2 regions of the Glutamicibacter halophytocola genome follow, and region 1 is predicted to be linked to the other one. Evidence: predicted binding sites of a transcription regulator. Region 1 holds the regulator's gene; the other holds the start of a gene.
The links. The regulator HspR, encoded in region 1, represses chaperone genes until heat shock. The targets are predictions, from matches to a motif close to AAGTTGAGTCNNNNNGACTCAACTT.
Positions count from the first base shown of each region.

Region 1 (6,007 bases):
CGACAACAAGGCGCTGGGCACCTTCGAGCTGACCGGCATCGCACCGGCTCCTCGCGGCATCCCGCAGGTTGAGGTCACCTTCGACATCGACGCCAACGGCATCGTGCACGTATCTGCCAAGGACAAGGGCACCGGCACCGAGCAGTCGATGACCATCACCGGTGGTTCCTCGCTGTCCAAGGAAGACATCGAGCGCATGGTCCAGGAAGCTGAAGCACACGCCGAAGAGGACAAGGCACGCCGCGAAGCTGCTGAGACCCGCAACGCCGCTGAGCAGGCCGCCTACTCGGTGGACAAGCTGATCAAGGACAACGAAGACAAGCTGCCAGAAGAGGTCAAGACCGAGGTCCAGGCCGACGTTGACGCCCTGAAGGCTGCCCTTGAGAAGCAGGACAACGACGACGAGGTCAAGGCCGCGTTCGAGAAGCTGCAGGCATCGCAGACCAAGCTGGGCGAGGCAATCTACGCCAACGCACAGGCCGAGGGTGCTGCCGCTCCTGAGGGCGAGCAGGCTCCAAACGCTGATGAAGACATCGTCGACGCCGAGGTCATCGACGAAGACGAAGCCGACAAGAAGTAGGGAGCCAGGGAACATGTCCGAGGCAAAAGACCAGAACGAGAACTTCGACGCCGAGTCGGAGAACCAGCCAGAGGCTGCCAGCGAGCAGCCAACCGCTGACGCCCTGGGCCAGGCCGAGGCGATCCTGAACGAAGCTGCCGCTGGTGTCGACGAGTCCTCAGAGCAGCAGGAAGAAGCTGGCGCCGGCGAAGCCGAGCTGCGCAACGACCTGCTGCGCCTGCAGGCCGAATACGTCAACTACCGCAAGCGCGTTGAGCGTGACCGGGCTGTGGCGCGGGAAAACGCCGTCCAGTCGGTTCTGACCACCTTGCTCCCAGTGCTCGATGATATCGATGCAGCCCGGGCGCACGGGGATCTGACCGACGGGCCGTTCGCTTCGATCGCCAACAAGCTGGATACCATTCTGGTCCAGCATGGCCTGGAGCGAATCAACGAGGCCGGCGTGGAATTCGATCCGAACATCCACGAAGCACTGCTTCGCCAGGCTGTTCCGGAAGTTCCTGCCGACCACGTGGGGCAGGTGCTGCGCAGCGGCTACCGCAAGGGAGCCACCATCCTGCGCGCAGCCCAGGTGCTGGTAGCTACCGGCGAATAGCCACGAATAACACATTTGAAACTGCCCACTGCCGAGAAATCGTCAGTGGGCAGTTTCGAATTGGCATTGAAAGGACGGTGCCCTGATGGCAAGTCAGGACTGGATCGAAAAAGACTTCTACGCCATTTTGGGCGTCGCCAAGGACGCCAGCGAGGCGGACATCAAAAAGGCATACCGCAAGCTTGCACGCAAGTACCACCCGGATACCAACCAGGGCGATGCAGCAGCGGAACAAAAATTCAAGGACATTTCCGAAGCCCACTCGGTGCTCGCGGATAAGGAACAACGCGAGCAATACGACGCGATCCGGGCCATGGGCGGGGGAGCGCGATTCTCAGCCGGAGGACCTGGCGGGGCTCCGGGAGGCCAAGCCGGCTTCGAGGACATCTTCTCCAATCTCTTTGGCGGCGGCGGCTCGTCGCGAAGCCGCGGCGGACAGCCGGACTTCTCCGACCTGTTCGGCGGTGGCGGAGGATTTGGCGGTGGCGGTTTCGGCCAGAGCGCACCGCCACGCAAGGGAGCGGACCGCACCGCGAATACCACGATCTCCTTCTCAGGATCCATCAAGGGAACCACCATCGGGCTGCGCGAGCAGAATGGCGAAGTCATCGACGTGCGCATCCCTGCAGGCATCAAGGACGGGCAGTCCGTGCGCGTGCGCGGCAAGGGACAACCAGGGGCGGCCGGCAACGGCGATCTGCTGGTCAAGGTCAAGGTCACCGAGCATCCCTTCTTCAAGCGCGAAGAGAACAATATCCGCATCCATGTTCCGGTCACCTTTGACGAAGCAGTGCTGGGCGCCAAGATCCACGTCCCGACATTGGATGGTGAAACGGTCGCGATGAAGGTCCCGGCCGGCTCGAATTCCGGTCGCACACTGCGCCTGAAAGGGCGTGGCGTGAAGACCTCGAAGGCCACCGGAGATCTGTTGATCATCCTGGATGTGGTGATTCCGCAGAATCTTTCGGATGCCGCGAAAAAGGCGGTGGAGGACTTTGCCGCTGCCACCGAAGGCGAAGATCCACGTGTCGACTTGGCTGCCAAGGCCAAGCTCTAGGAGAGACTGCGTCTTGCCTTTCCGGTCGTGCCCTCGAAGTAGCCCGGCCGGGGAGGCTAGACTCAATGAACAGAGGCTGCAGAGCCATTTAGCCATGTAGAAAGGTGGTCGAAGCAACGTGAACGGGGAGTACCTGCGACCTGTCTTCGTCATTTCCGTCGCCGCTCAACTGGCAGATATGCACCCGCAGACGCTACGCCAATATGACCGGATTGGCTTGGTGTCGCCGAGCCGCCAGTCGGGCAAGCAACGCCGCTATTCGCAGCGCGATGTTTCACTGCTCCGCCAAGTCCAGGCGTTGAGCAAGGACGGCGTGTCCCTTGAAGGCATCAAGCGAATCCTGGACCTGCAGGACCAGGTCGCGTACCTGCAAACCGAAGTGAACGACCTGCGCAATGAACTCAGCGCGGTACGCCAAGGCCAAACCCGCATCTTTGCAGCAGGAACCTCCGGCGGAGACGTGGTGTCCTTGGCCCGCGGCATGCGTCCGGAACGCCGTGAACCGACTGTCACGCTATTTACCGCCCGCCGGGCCATCGGCCGCTAGATTGGCAGCCAATCTGCCAATCCCGGACGACTCCGAATTCTGGCATGACCCGGAATTCCCGGAATTAGAGTCGCGGCGTTCGTGCCAAGAAATTTCCTGCTACCGGCCACATGCCCATCAACGTTTTTCAATGGGGATCATCGACGAAGGCGAAACCAAATTCACCGGGCATGACGGGCAGCAGGCAACGCTGGTCCCTGGCGACGTGATCGTCATTCCGCGCGATCACCTCCATGCCTGTAATCCGAAAAATGGCTACTGGCGATACCAGATGATTCATGCAGACCAATCGTGGATTTCCCGGCTTGCGCCAATCCCAGCTCAGGATCTGTTCTGGGGCATACGGATATTCAGGGTGCCGGAGCTCTACGAGTTGATGAACGACTTTAACCAGCAGCTCTTCGCCGGCATGGAAAGGCGATCCGTTGAGCAGTCGCTGGGGTCCATGCTTTCCGTCGTGCAGGGTCTGGCTCCAGTCTTCGAGGCGCTCCCGCCGGGGATAGGGCCCGGCGATGCGCGATTGCTTCCGGTCCTGCAGCGATTGGGCAACGATGCTGTGGCCCCGCAGCTGGGCGAGCTGGCACTGCTCGCCGGCTTGAGCAAGTACCAGCTGATCAGGCTCATGCACAGCAGTACCGGCTTCACCCCGATCGCGTGGCGGCATAACCAGCTGGTGAACCGCTCGCGCGAACTCTTGCGCTCGGGAGCCTCGATAGCGCAGACCGCGGCAGAGCTGGGCTTCTCAGACCAGAGCCACTTCCACAGGGTCTTTCGCTCGCACGTTGCAGCGGCCCCCGGAAAGTACCGAGCGCCGCTGCAATATCGTTCAAGACCTTAGCATCAGGCATGCGAAATGATCATCCCATGCTCATTTCACCTGAAGAATTTGAATTGGCCGCAGATAATCTGCGTGCATTGGCGTTGGACGAACGGCTCAAGGCGCAAGTCATGGCTACGCCGGCCTTGGCCAGGATTGCGCAACGGATCTCGCAACGATACCTGGCCGGGGACTCCATCGACTCTGCCTTCGCCCAGGTTGCCCAGATCACGGCGCGAGGGCATCGCAGCAGCATTGAATGCGTGGGCGAATCGATTCGGGATCGCCACGTCGCTGAGGCGGAAACCGGAATATTCCTGCGCCTCGCCGAACGCTTGAAGCGCTCGAAAACCGATACGACCTTGAGCTTCGATCTCTCGCATCTCGGTTCCGCCATTGATCCCGAGCTGGGATTGCGCAATGCGTTGCGCGTCGCCCGAGCCGCGCGCGAAGCGGGAACCTACCTGATGATTTCGGCCGAAGGATCGGATCGCACCGACCTGGTGCTTGAGCTCTGGGAGAAGCTGATCTGCGATTTTCCGGAAACGGGTATCACCTTGCAGGCTCGCCTATCACGAACATCGCAGGATCTCGTGCGCGTTCTAGAGCTTCAGGCAGGCCCTGTCCGGCTGGTCAAGGGAGCCTTCCAGGAGCCGCTGGAAACGGCCATGGCGCGCAACGATCCAGGCCTGGCCGACAGGTACGCGCAGCTGGCCGGAGCGCTGATCTCCTCAGGCAGGCAGACAAATATTGCCACCCACGACGCGCGGCTGATCCGCAGGCTTAAAGAGGAGCACGGAGCGGCGTTGCTATCGCCGCAGGTGGAATTCGAGATGCTCCAGGGCCTCGGGACGCAGCAGCTGGACGCGTTGCGCGAGGAGGGGTTCACCACCCGGGAATACGCGGTTTTCGGGCCAGAATACTGGCTGTACGTGCTGAATCGGCTGGCTGAGGAGCCACAGCGAATTATGCTGGCAGTGGCAGATCTCCAGCGAACGCACAATGCCGCCCAGGGATCCGGGATGAACGCGAACTAGCAGCGGCCATGGCGTGCGAGCCGCGCCAGCAAATTGGTGCGCACGGCCGGCCACTCGTGCGGAAGAATCGAGAAAATCACGGTGTCGCGCAGCGTGCCAGTTGCCGGATCATACTTGTGATTGCGCAGCACGCCATCCTGCTTGGCGCCTAGGCGGGCAATGGCTGCCCGAGAAGCGGCATTGTGCCAGTGCGTGCAGAACGCCACCGAATAGCAATCCAGCTCGTCAAAAGCCCGCTGCAGCAACATGAACTTTGCTGCAGGGTTGATTCCTGTGCCGTGGACTGATGGGGACAGGTAGGTTGAGCCGATTTCGACGCGTTTGTTCGGTTCATCAATGTTCAAATACGTTGTGGCGCCCACGGCCTTGCCCGTGGACAAATCGATGATCGCAAAGGGCGCCATCGCTCCAGCTTCCTGCAGGGCCAAGCGCTTGTTGATATCGCCGGCCATTTCCTGCGCCGATGGAATAGACGTGTACCAGATTCCATCAAGCTGGCCTGCGGTGACCGCCTCGGACAAGTCTTCTGCGTGGCCAAGGGAGAGCTGTTCTAAACGCACCCCGGCATATTCCATCGTGGGCGCCTGCGCGTAGCTATTGATCTCGGATGAAGTAAGGGCCATGGAATCCATCCTATGGATTCCATGGCCCTTCAATGGCTTTCGTCGCCGATATTAACCGACGCGGGTGTAGGCCAAATCAAAAACCAGGCGACCGGCTTTCAGCGCCTTGCCTTCGAAGCTGGTGAGAATGCGACGCTCAAAGCGTGGCGCCCAGCCGCCTTGCCCGTCGGTGAATTCAGGCTCCGGATCAAAGCCTTCCATGCCGCCACGGCGCACCTTGGTCAGGTTGCTGTCTTCACCGGCCAGGTTGCCCGGATGCTGGTTCTCAAAATCCGCATGTGCTTCAAGAACTTCACGCATCTGTTCGGCGTAGTTGGACCAGTCGGTCGCCAAGCGCAGGGTTCCACCTGGCTTGAGCACGCGTGAGGCCTTGTCGAGGAACGACTTCTTGATCAGGCGGCGCTTGTGGTGGCGAGGCTTGTGCCACGGATCGGAGAAGAAGATCCAGATTTCATCCGCGCTGTTCTCCTCGAGCATCACGTCCAGGACTTCTGGCGCATTGGCCTGGATGGCGCGGACGTTGCTGATGCCGAAGGACTCGACCTTCAGCATCAGCTGTGCCAGCCCTGGGCGGTAAACCTCGACGGCCAGGTAATTGCGCTCGGGATCATCCTTGGCTGCGTTGGCGATGCACTCGCCCAGACCCGTGCCGATCTCGACCACCAGTGGGGCGGTGCGGCCAAAAGCTTCGGCAGGATCTAGCCGGAAGTCGTCGGCCACCGAAGTGTCGGCAATTTTGCGCGGTGGCTCG
Region 1 covers NZ_CP012750.1:2,819,909-2,825,915, reverse strand. Annotated here, with positions in the region: gene dnaK (molecular chaperone DnaK) at 1-580, shown strand, start outside; gene AOZ07_RS13095 (nucleotide exchange factor GrpE) at 594-1,175, shown strand; gene AOZ07_RS13090 (DnaJ C-terminal domain-containing protein) at 1,261-2,232, shown strand; gene AOZ07_RS13085 (heat shock protein transcriptional repressor HspR) at 2,351-2,779, shown strand; gene AOZ07_RS13080 (AraC family transcriptional regulator) at 2,781-3,617, shown strand; gene AOZ07_RS13075 (proline dehydrogenase family protein) at 3,644-4,633, shown strand; gene AOZ07_RS13070 (GNAT family N-acetyltransferase) at 4,630-5,256, opposite strand; gene trmB (tRNA (guanosine(46)-N7)-methyltransferase TrmB) at 5,308-6,007, opposite strand, start outside.

Region 2 (6,007 bases), 1.5 Mb from region 1:
GAGCAGCTATGGTCCTCCGGACAGATTGTCTATTTCATCTTGCCTGGCAGGCCGCTGGTGTTTTGCGGATTGCTGGTTAGCGGCCTTTGGGCAGTGGCAGGGTTGCTTTGCCTTGTCCCCAAGATGATCCTCGGGATCAAGCGAAAGGGCATGCGAGTATTTGTCCGAATTCTCGTGCACCTGTGCATCACCGCGGCATCGTTAGTCTGGCTCTATTTTTGGCTGCTCTCGGGGATAAATTCAGTCGTGGGGACCTATCACAAGGTGACCGCGGAGACCGGGGAGAGCATTGTCGTTTATAAACCGGGTTTCGACCCGGCGAGCTTTGCCGTTTATGCTCCAGCGTCCGCCTTTGTCTACGAAAGGATCGACGGGATCAGCAACATGGCGCAGTCCGGGCATTTTGTCGCGGATCATTGCACACTTCAGAAGCAGGACGCTGACTTGATTCTCACCTGCGGCGTTGACGTGACAAAGTTCCCGAATCCGTCCAACTGACCATCGGCTGGCATCGCCATGACCCAGCTATGGAAGCACGTCTTCAGTGCATGCAAAAGGGGCTTGATGCGCCGAAGCAAAAGCTTCGGCGCATCAAGCCCCTTTGAGGCTAATTCGACCTAGTTATCGAAGAAGCTGGGCACCTGCTCGTTCTGTGCTGGCGGGGTCGGCGCATCAACCTTCTTGCGCACCACCAGCTTGTCCTCAGCGAAGTCCACCAAGACGGTGTCGCCGGCAGCCAGCGAATCGTCGATCAGCAGATCGGCGATGGCATCCTGCACCTTGCGCTGAACCAATCGGCGCAGCGGGCGGGCGCCGAACTCCGGGTCGTAGCCCGCGGAGGCCAGCCAGTTCACGGCGGGCTCGCTGACTTCCAGAGCCAACTCCTGGTCTGCCAGGTGCTTCCGCGTATCGGCGATGACCAGCTTGACGATCTGGCCGATCTCCGGCTGCGAAAGCTTCGAGAAGAGCAGAACCTCATCCAGCCGGTTCAGGAACTCGGGGCGCATGAACTCGCGCACCTTGCTCATCACCTTGGCGCGGATCTCTCCGGCCTCGCTGGTGGCCTTGGCCGAGGTGAAACCGAAGTTTCCGGCCTTGTTGGCCAGGTACTCGCCACCAAGGTTGCTGGTCATCAGGATCAGCGTATTCGAGAAGTCCACGGTGCGTCCGGCCGAGTCGGTCAAGCGCCCGTCATCGAGCACCTGCAAGAGCACGTTGAACACGTCCGGGTGGGCCTTCTCGATCTCATCAAGCAGGATCACCGAGTACGGGTTGCGGCGAACCTTCTCGGTCAGCTGGCCGGGCTCGTCGTGGCCGACATATCCCGGAGGGGCGCCGATCAGGCGGGCAACGGTGTGCTTCTCGCCGTATTCGCTCATGTCCACGCGCACCAGCGAGTCAGCCGATCCGAACAGGTTGGTTGCCAAGGCCTTGGCCAGCTCGGTCTTGCCGACACCGGTGGGGCCCAGGAAGAGGAACGAGCCGATGGGGCGTCCCGCGGGGGACAGACCGGTACGATTGCGCCGCACGGCGCGGGCCACGGCGGACACGGCGTCCTTCTGGCCGATGACCGAGGCATGCAGCGACTGTTCCAGCGAAGCCAGCCGCGACTTGTCATCGCCGGTGATCCGCGAGGTCGGGATGCCGGTGGAGCGGGAGATGACCTCGGAGATCTGGACTTCATCCACGACACGGGTGATTCCGGCGTCGCCGGCTTCCTCGGCCGCGTTGATCCGGGCGGTCAGCTCGGCGATGTGGTCGCGCCAGGCACTGGCATCCTCGAAGCGTTCCTCGCCAATGGCGCGGGACTTCTCGCGTTCGGCTTCCATCAGGTCGGAGCGCAGGGATTGCACATCCTCGGTATCGCCGGCGGCAATGGAACGCCGGGCGCCAGCGATATCGATCAGGTCGATGGCCTTGTCTGGCAACTGGCGGTCGGTGAGGTACCGGGCCGAAAGCGCTACGGCAGCCTTGAGCGCAGCCGGGGTGTACTGCACCTGGTGGTGATCCTCGTAGGATTCGCGCAGGCCTTCCAGGATGGCGAGGCTGACTTCCTGCGATGGCTCGTCAACCATGACCTTGCCGAAGCGGCGGGCCAAAGCGCTGTCCTTCTCCACCTTGCGGAACTCATCGAGCGTGGTGGCACCGATCAGGTGCAACTCGCCACGAGCCAAGCGCGGCTTGAGGATGTTGGCTGCATCCATATTTCCGGATTCGCCGGAGCCGGCGCCAACCAGCAGGTGCATTTCGTCGATGAACACCAATACCTGTCCCTCGGCGTCGGCGATTTCTTCGAGGAGGCCGGTGAGGCGCTGTTCGAAGTCGCCGCGGTAGCGCGTGCCGGCCAGCATGCCGGGCAGGTCGATGGAGATCAGCCGGGAACCGCGGATCTGCTCTGGAACCTGGTCATCAACGATGGCCCGTGCCAGTCCTTCGGCGATGGCGGTTTTACCCACGCCGGCCTCGCCGATGAGCACAGGGTTGTTCTTGGTGCGGCGAGCCAGGATCTCCACGACCTGGTCCAGCTCGTCGTCACGACCGATGACCGGATCGATCTGTCCGTCGGCGGCCAGCGCCGTCAGATCGGTTCCGTATCGTTCGAGCATCGAGGCGTCGGACTCGTCCTGGCCCTGGTCCTGTCCGCCGTTTTGGGCGCGCTGGGCCTGTTCCATGGCTGCCTGCTGCAGGGACTGGCCGGTGATTCCGTGCTGGGCCAGCAAGTGGCTGACCGGGGATTCCGGGTTGAAAACAAAGGCAAGGAATAGATGGTCAGGGTCGATGTAGGTCGAACCGTAGTTGCGTGCCACCTGGTAGGCATCAAAGAGGCTGCGCTGGGCAGCAGAGGATAGCCGTGTTGGCTTTTCGCCCTTTTCTTGGCTCTTTGGCATGTGGGCAATGGCATCCTGGCTCAACGCCTCGATGTCGATGCCCATGGCGGCGAGGTGTTCACCGATGGGTTCTGTGCGTATCAGCGCTGCGAGCAGGTGCAAGGAGTCGATCTCGTCGTGTCCGTGCTCATGCGAGATCGCTGCGGCCGTTGCTACTGCCTCATGGGTACGCGTGGAAAGCAGGCGGGTGATGTCGATTGGACGTGCTGCCTGAGCTCGCGAAGAGAGGAACCGAGAGAGGAATTCCTCAAACGAGCCGTCTGATGGTGCACCAAAAAATGCTGGCAAGTGAGCCTCCTAGTAGAAACTTGAGCGGTCTATGCTCATGTTCAACGCATGAGGCTTCAAGATATTCCCGTGGCACTCGAAATATCTTCCCGAGCGCTCGAGGTCACACTTGGGGCGACGCGAAATTCAGTGCTTCGGGATTTCAACAATTCCCATGCGGGCGGCGGCCACGAGCGCTTGTACGCGGTCGCGGACATTAAGCTTGACGAAGATCTTGGCCATGTGGGTCTTCACCGTGGTTTCTGTGATCCCCAGAGTTTTAGAGATTTCAGTGTTATTTAATCCCTGCGCAAGGAGTTTTAGAATCTGAATTTCTCTATTGGTAATCCCGAGATCATAAATGATGTCTTCGACAGCCTGGGAATTGTCGGCGTAGGCTTCACGCACCGCCGAAATTAGATCTGAGGAAACCGATGGAGAAATAGCGGCGGTGCCCTGGTGCACTGCATGAACTGCACGAATTATTTCGCCTGGTTCAGAGTCCTTGACGAGGTACCCGCTGGCTCCTGCGGTAAGAACGGGAACTAGATATTCATCCGAGGAAAATGCGGTAATTGCAAGGACTGCGGGGCTGTCCTTGCGTGATTTAATGGCGCGTGTGGCGCTAACCCCGTCCATGATTGGCATCTGCAAATCCATCAGAACTACGTCGATCTCATTGTCGGAACAATAGTCGACTGCCTGCTTGCCGTTTTCTGCAGAAAATACAGTTACAATTCCGTTATCCGTTGCTAGGATTGTGCCCAACGCATGACGAATTAGTGGTTCATCATCGACGATTAGGACCTTAATCTGTTCCATTCATTTCCTTAGTGTCGATGTTGCGGTCCTTCCAGAGGACTGCTTGCTTGTAAGTATATAAGTTGACGAGATGTGGGGTTTGTTATGAAGGGTTTGAAGGTGCTGGCCGTTGCCGCACTCGCTTTGGCGCCGGTGACCGCCGTGGCCGCTCCCGCATCTGCAGCGTTGCAGCTGCAGATAAGCGTTAATAGCGGTCCGGTCGCAACACCTGCAGGTTGGGGTGCAGATTTTTCCAAGTGGGTCTGCGAGCGTTACGGTGTCGGCTGCCCATAAGCGGAATTATTTGACTTGATCAGCGTTGCCGTGAATTATTCGGCCTATGAGTGAACGACTGAAAAGCACCCTGACCAAGCTCCTGGCTGGTCGGGGTGTCATTATTTGGGTTGGCATCACGGTACTCGTTGTGATGTCCAGCAGCGAGTTCTTGACCCTGCTGGAAGATGGATTCAGCGGTTCCTCTGAGGTATCGGTTCAAGGCGCTCTGGTAGGGCTCATGCTTTGCGTTACCTTGCTATTGGCAACGCGCTGGGTTGCGGTGTCATTGGGCCTTTTTGTAGCTGTTGCCTACTTTTTTCTCAATGCGGGTTTCCTGTTTGTATGGACGATCGTCTCGTTCATGATCTTTGCTGCCCTTGCGGCCACGGTGAGTGCCCGGAGTGTTCGTGGGTTATTCCTGACATTGTCGGCCGCCTGGATGGTCCAATTTGGATTCCAAGCGGATCAGGACGCCATATTGCTGGTGGCTCTGATCCCGCTGACAGCATTGGCCTACTTTCTGACTCGCAGCATTTTCATCCTGCGAGAGAAGAACGCAGATGTCGTGCAGCAAATGCTCAGGGCTCAAGAGCAAACGCGCTCAGCTATTGAAAGGGAGCGCAAGAACATCGCCCGCGATCTTCATGACATTGTTGCGCATGACATCACCATCGTGGCCATGCAGTCGAAAGCGGCGAAATTTGCCAACGACGGCCAAATGGCTCTCGATGCCTTGGATGTCATTGCCAAGCTGAGTTCCGAAACCCTGCACGACTTGCGTCTGATGCTCAACGTATTGCGGGCTGATGGCACGATGTCGGACGAAGCGGCGTTGGGTGTCGACAAGCCGGCTGCAACGACCGTTTACGCGCTTCAAGGAGTAGAACTTTTCGCGCAACGCCTCAAAGACGCGAACTTTAAAGTGAACTCAACCACGGATGAGGAGATCTCTGATCTTCCCCGTTCGGCGCAGACAGCGATCTATCGCGTGATGCAAGAAGCTACAACGAATGTCATAAAGCATGGTGTTCCAGGTAGTGTCTGCACCCTGGAATTGGTATCCAACGGCACGGAAGCTGTACTTGAAATTACTAATCAGATAGACATTTCAGGCAGAAAGGCAAAGGGCCTGCCAGAGGGTGGCAGCGGGCTGATTGGAATGTCCGACCGCATGCGAACTTTTGGCGGAAAGTTCTCGACCAGCTCCGAAAAGGGACTGTGGACACTTCGGGCCAGCATACCGTTCAAGGCCCTACCCTCCTACTAAAGTATGATTTCGAAATTCTTGTGAACGCGATAAGTTAGACATGTATCGGTGAAGACCGATCACCAATAAGGTACTTGGTGGTGTTTTGCGAGTGGCATCATGAAGGACCTGAGGGTGATTAAAAGGTACGTTGCATTGAATAAACGGACTGATCTTTCATCGGCGGCTGCGCCCCCATCGCCCGTCGTTGTCTGTCTACAATGCAACGTACCTTTTATAATTTAAGTCCAGACCGACGTGGTCTCGCCGATATCTGAGAATCACATAAAAATGCGATGTGCCTGGAGATCCTCCGGGCACATCGCATTTGGGCAACTGCGGGTCTTACGCTTCCGGGGCGCTCGAATCCGTGTCCTGTTTCAGCACATGATCCGAAACCTTGCCCAATGCGCGCTCCAATGAAGAACGAAGCACAATGGGAACGGTAATGTGCTCGTCGATTTCTACCAGGCCTTCGCGCTCGAAGACGCGCAGCAGCGATTCAACCTGTGGCACAACCTCCTCGAGG
Region 2 covers NZ_CP012750.1:456,529-462,535, forward strand. Annotated here, with positions in the region: gene AOZ07_RS02095 (hypothetical protein) at 1-498, shown strand, start outside; gene AOZ07_RS02100 (ATP-dependent Clp protease ATP-binding subunit) at 618-3,176, opposite strand; gene AOZ07_RS02105 (response regulator) at 3,303-3,977, opposite strand; gene AOZ07_RS18630 (hypothetical protein) at 4,062-4,250, shown strand; gene AOZ07_RS02110 (sensor histidine kinase) at 4,297-5,499, shown strand; gene AOZ07_RS02115 (hypothetical protein) at 5,824-6,007, opposite strand, start outside.
Region 2: the regulator HspR is predicted to act here: its motif matches at 3,194-3,218, upstream of AOZ07_RS02100 (ATP-dependent Clp protease ATP-binding subunit).